2 linked regions of the Exiguobacterium sibiricum 7-3 genome follow. The protein of the gene in region 2 binds, or shares a complex with, the protein of the main gene of each other region. Links are inferred from orthologs where the notes say so. Each region holds a gene or a part of one and is shown on either strand. Other genes may lie near its edges.

Region 1 (2,902 bases), 890 kb from region 2 along the record:
CCCGCCTTCTTTCGTCGAGATTGGCGGGGCCTCGACAAACGCACGGTCCAGCAAGTTAGTCAGTTCCTCATGTGGATCGAGCCCGAGTGCCAGTTGTCCCAAGCGGTCGCTCAACAGTTCCTCAAGCGCGGCTTGAATACGCGGAATCAAGCGGAGCGTCGATTTCAATTGGACGAGATCACGGGCAGAAGCTGTCCCATATCCGACTTTCGCGACCAATCGTTCCAAATCGTATACTTCCCGCAGCGTATCTTTCAACTGTTGCCGCTCAAAATAATGCGCCAACAATTCTTCGACGGCGTCGAGCCGTTCTGTAATCGTCCGTTCCGACAGCAATGGTTTTTCGAGCCAGCGTTTCAGCATCCGTCCGCCCATCGCTGTTCCGGTCACATCTAACAGACCGAGCAATGACCCTTTTTTATCGCCGGTCCGAGCAGAACGGACCAGTTCCAGATTCTTGACGGTATTCGGCTCCAGTTGCATAAAATCAGCCGCTTCATAGACCAGCGCCGGTTGTAAATGCGCAAGCGACCGTTTTTGCGTATCGTGCATATACGCGTACAAGACAGCAAAGGCATCTGCTTGTGCCGCATCAATCGCCCGGTCACCGTGCGGATGACTTTCCCGGCGTGTACTTTCCGTCATCGGAATCTGCAGATGGCTGAGTGCCGCTTCGTGTTCTCGCGTCGTGATGATGATTTCGCGCGGCAGGATGATGCTTAACTCCTTCGCGACCGCATCAAGCGTCGCAACACTCGTCAAGGCACTTTCTCCGGTCGAGACATCGCCGCGGGCGATACCGAATCGTCCATCCTGTTCGACGACTGCAACGAGATACCGGTTTTCTTTTTCCGTCAACGACGACATCAAGGTCCCCGGCGTGATGACTTGGACGACTTCACGTTTGACGAGTCCTTTCGTCAACTTCGGATCTTCGACCTGATCGCACAAAGCGACTTTATAACCCCGTTCGATCAATTGTTCGATGTAGCCGTTTGCCGCATGGTGCGGCACACCGCACATCGGGATCGGGTGTTCGGCATTCTTGCCGTTTTTGGCCGTCAATGTCAATTCCAGTTCATGTGCCACTTGTTTGGCATCCTCAAAAAATAACTCATAAAAATCACCGAGACGATAAAATAAAAAGGCATCGGGATAATCAGCCTTAATGGAAAAATATTGTTTCATCATCGGCGTATTGTGGACTGCTTCCATGATTTTCACCTCATTCGCGTAAAAAGCCGACGGGAATCCGTCGGCTTTTCCAATTCAGTTCATTGATTAATAGCCGCAACCGCCGCTTTTATTTTCTGCTTCCATACCGCTGCCTGTTTTCCCCGCCAAGACATCGCCATCTGTCGCTTCGATGATTTGATCCGTGATTCCGTTTGAGATCGTCACCGTCACATATTGAAGAAGTCCGTTTACTTCTTCCTGGGATTCTTGGAATTGTTGCACGACCGGCATCTCGTCGAGTTCTGCGAATAATTTATCCAGTTTTGCTTCGACACGTGCCAATGCTTCCGTTTTACCGTAATGCTGGCAGTTGACTGCTTCTTTTTGCAGGAACTTGATTTGTTTCATCATCTTTTGAACTTTTTCGTTCCCGTTGATGTTCGCTTCAGCAGCTTTGAATCGTTCTACTTCTGATGTCTCAGAAATCATTTTCGCGATTTCATTGGCCTTTTCGATGATTTGTTCATCTGTGTACATAAACATTCGTCCCCTCTATCGGAAGCGGTGATCCCGCTACGCTTATCGTATCTACGAACGATGACTCGTTCTTAACGCATTCATTATACCGTTCTCTTCAAGGGGTGACAAGAATAGTTCCTTATTCAATCGATCGCCACAACAAATAGGCGGCATGACTGCGGTACGGCGCAAATTCTTCCGCTAACAGGACCGCTTCTTCGACACTTGGACGACTCCACGCAACCGTTCGAACGCCCGTAAAATGCCAATGTCGGACGCTGGAAACAAATCTTCCCGTCCATAGCCAAACATCAAAACGTTTTGCACTGTCCAGGGACCGACCCCTTTTAGGGCAATCAATGTCTCGGCGATCGTTGCGTCAGACGCTTCCGTCAACTCGTCAAAATCAATCTCGGTCCGCGCTGCACCAAGGAGATACTCGACTTTTCGTCCGGATAGTTGAAGTGCTCGAAGCTGATCCGGTTCGATTTTCCGTAACTGGTCTGCCGTCGGCGGGAAAATCACCCCGTCCTGTTCCGTTCCGAACGTCCGGCAGAACCGTTCCATCAGGACTTGCGCAAATGCCAGATTAATTTGTTGATGAATGATTGACCGGATCAGTGCAGTAAACGGACTGATATCGAGCACAAGCCGCTCCGCTCCGAACGTCGCCACGACTTCCGAAAGCGACGTCTTTGATAGGTGCTGACTTGGATTCATCGTATCCAGACGAAACCGACGGCACAATTGCTGCACCATCGGTTCCCGTGGACCTTTCCCGGACAAAAGAAGTGTCCGAGGCCCGGATGCTTCAATCTGACCGACGAACTTTCCTTCCGGCAACAAAAGCGGGACAAACAATCGACCGTCCTGTTCGACTTGTAAACGGTCACCGCGAAGTCGCTTCCGGATACCGGCAAAGTCATACTCCTCTTCTAAAATCACTTGTTCCTGCCACATACCATCGCTCCCTCAGCCAATGAATAGTTTGATTCCACCCAGAATCAGACCAATGAAAAAACCGCAAATCGCGCCGTTGACGCGAATCCATTGCAAATCGTTCCCGACCTTGTCCTCAATCATATGAATTAACGTTTCCGTATCAAAACGATTTAAGTTTTCCCGGACCAAGCCACCGATTTTTTGATGGTTTTGATCAACGAACCGAACAAGCTGGTCTTTCATCCAACGGTCACTTTCTTCTTTG
Region 2 (3,015 bases):
ACGAATACTGGTTATTTGTCATCATAAATAAAGTCTCAATTTGATCATTCATTTTTTTATTGATTGAGGCGACTTGCATCTCATATTCGAAATCCGATACAGCACGTAATCCACGGACGATGACACCCGCCCCGACCTCCGAGGCATAATCGACAAGTAACCCGTTAAAGGAGTCGACTTTAATATGCGGTAAATGTTCCGTCACTTCTGAAATCAGATCCATTCGTTCACGAACTGAAAACAGCGGTTGCTTCGAGGAATTGTTCAGTACCGCAACGATGATTTCGTCGAAAATAGGTGCTGCCCGTTCAATGATATCAAGATGTCCGTTCGTGATGGGGTCAAAACTTCCCGGACAGATGGCGATTCGTTTCATGCTTGTTCCTCCAGTTCTGTAAATTCATACAATGTAATCGAGATGACCGTAGAGTACCGCAGGCGTTTGATGACCTGTAAACGTCCAATTTCATCTGGTAACTCCGTCTCTGATCCATGTTCGCAAATAATGACACCATTGTCTGTCAGCATGTCATGTTGGTCTATGTATGCCACTTGATCGGCAAGTTGCTCCTTCGCATACGGCGGATCAAGGAAAATCAGTTTAAACGGTGATTCAGCCGCAAGTTCCGATAACGCAACGTTCACATCTTTCTTCAAGATACGGCTTCGATCCGTAAAACGTGTCGTCTCTAGATTTTCTTTAATCGTTTGAATCGCTTTAAAGTGTTGATCGACAAAAACAGCTTCATCACAGCCTCGTGATAATGCTTCGATTCCAAGCCCACCACTCCCTGCAAATAGATCAAGTGCCTTTCCTCCGTCAAAATACGGTCCGATGACATTAAACAAGGACTCCTTGACCTTATCTGTCGTCGGTCGTGTCTGATCTCCCGGTACAGCTTTGATTCGCATGCCTTTTCGTTCCCCCGATATGACTCGCATCCTGTTCCTTCCTTTCAAAAAGGAGCGACGAGGATGTCCTCATCGCTCTACCTGTTAGACTTCTTCTTGTATCTTACCTTTTTTATTCGCATACGTTTCACTGATGAACGGTCGTTCTGATCGAATGACGCTCTCGACAAACGGTAATTCTGTAATCCGCTCAACCATCTGTTCATGTCGTTCCAAATCAACGTATAAAAAGACGTATCGTTCCCGCTTTGAAGTGAAATAGACATTTCCGAACCGACGCAATTGACGTGATGCTTTCAACGCATTGACATAGACGATAAGTCCGATTCGATCCTTAATCACACACCGTTCCTCCCTCGTGTCGTTCTTAACCGCTACAGCTGCAGCTTCCTCCAGTCGAACATCCTCCTGCACATCCTTGATCGAAAAATGGATTTCCGGTCGGTACTTTAATTTGAGGAGAGACTTGTCCTGCTAGGACGAGACTGACTTGTCCGAGAAGCGTTTCCAGTTGCTTTTCAGCTTTTTTAAACTGCGCGACTTCTTCTTGTAAATCCAGTGCACGTTTAATTTCATGCACTTTTTTTGTGATGGTTTGATAATCCGGATGATACCGGCCAAACCGTTGCACCAATTCGTATTCTTCTTTAATCCGGTTAAAGTCACGAATGACGTCCTGTGCTTGTCTTGAGTTGGCACGTGCCTGTTTTGCTAATCTATATGCTTGACCTGTTTCGCTTTGCGAGAGAGAGTATGCAAGGTCTTCCGCTGCGTTGATGAGGTCTATCGTTTTATCTGAATAAATCACAACGAATCTCCTCCTTAACTTAACCATCATATCATAACATTTATCTCGCTCCTAGCACGCTGAATTGTGTATAATTTGTTCAGAAGGAAGGAATGAATTGTATGCAATTTTTATCATTTAACATGTTCCGCACGATCGGGATTAAAACCGAACATGCGAAGTCCGATTATCACTTTGATTCACTCGGCAAAATCGCTCAAGCTGACGTGATTTTGTTCCCGGAATATTGGCAGATCCATTCCATCATCTACGGGATGAAGAAACCAATCTTCCCTTCGGCGGCCACGTTCCATCTCGGACACGATAAGATTGAAATGACCCGTATCTTCCAGACCGTCATACCTGAGAATATTCCGCGGACAGGAATTTACGGAAAAAATGAATTCACGATTTCCCGTGTGCTGGATGAGTTCAGTTTTCCGTTTGTTGCCAAGACCGTCCGGAGTTCGATGGGACAAGGCGTCCATCTGATTAAAGATCAAGCCGATTGGGACAAATATGTCGCGCTGCATGAGACGTTTTATGTTCAGGAATACATCCCGAATGAGAAGGATCTTCGGGTCGTCGTCATCGGCGACAAAGTTCTTGCGGCTTACTGGCGTGTTGGAGGCGCTCAATTTCTAAACAATGTTGCTCAAGGCGGTGTCCTTGATTTCGAGAACATTCCACAAGAGGCACTTGATTTTGTTCTGTCTCTCGCTAAGCAACTTGATATCGATCATGCCGGATTCGACCTCATTTTCCGAGATGATCATATCTATGTTCTTGAGTTTAACGTTTTCTTTGGTGGAGAAGGATTAAATCATCTCGGCATCCATGCGCCAGATACGATTCTTGAATACGTCGAACGAAAATACGGAAGTTCATGAATTCTTCAAATTGACTTCACAACTTTTTCTTTATCGATTGTTTCATTATGGTATGATAGCTTGGAAAGACTAGTGTACACTAGCAAACTGGGGTATAGGGGGATTCACACATGAAGTTTGAACAGTTCGGAATCGAAGGCAAAGAAATTAAATTCGGGTTACTCGAAACCATCATGGATCATCATCGTTTTGTCCGCGAAGGACAGTGGGATTATGAGCGTGCCATGTATGACATGAAGTACGAAAAACAATCAACGGGAGAGGTATTCTATCTCCGTGTTCCGGTCTATGCCATCCAAGGTGAGATCGAAGACCGTCAAGCCGTCGTTCGGATGTTGACACCGTTACTCGGAAAACACTATTATCCGCACGGCGTCGAATACGATGAGGAGTTCCCTCCTGAAATCGTCAAAGACTGCGAACGTC

Evidence for each region. Proteins that work in one complex are often made in the same cells at the same time.
Region 1: the proteins of P402_RS0106375 (region 2) and P402_RS0111260 are in contact, whole or in part, in a crystal structure (PDB 6PRK), measured with the Bacillus subtilis proteins. The link is inferred for Exiguobacterium sibiricum 7-3 from one-to-one orthologs.

What each region holds. Positions count from the first base shown.
Region 1 is NZ_KK211190.1:1,967,268-1,970,169, forward strand. It holds P402_RS0111260 (RicAFT regulatory complex protein RicA family protein), read right to left. Parts: upstream 1,720-2,902; coding sequence 1,282-1,719; downstream 1-1,281. Other genes in the region: mutS (DNA mismatch repair protein MutS), read right to left, coding at 1-1,215; P402_RS16515 (DNA-3-methyladenine glycosylase family protein), read right to left, coding at 1,897-2,655; P402_RS0111270 (DUF445 domain-containing protein), read right to left, coding at 2,668-2,902. UniProt on the Bacillus subtilis protein: May work together with YlbF to regulate community development.
Region 2 is NZ_KK211190.1:1,078,753-1,081,767, reverse strand. The notes cover bases 1-2,960. They hold P402_RS0106375 (YlbF family regulator), read right to left. Parts: upstream 1,721-2,960; coding sequence 1,280-1,720; downstream 1-1,279. Other genes in these bases: P402_RS0106365 (YugN family protein), read left to right, coding at 2,700-2,960; P402_RS0106370 (ATP-grasp domain-containing protein), read left to right, coding at 1,822-2,589; P402_RS0106380 (YlbG family protein), read right to left, coding at 997-1,254; rsmD (16S rRNA (guanine(966)-N(2))-methyltransferase RsmD), read right to left, coding at 373-960; coaD (pantetheine-phosphate adenylyltransferase), read right to left, coding at 1-376. Also shown: more of P402_RS0106365, read left to right, coding at 2,961-3,015. UniProt on the Bacillus subtilis protein: Regulates sporulation prior to stage II. Positively controls the competence regulator ComK at a post-transcriptional level. May modulate the translation, stability or activity of ComS. May work together with YmcA to regulate community development.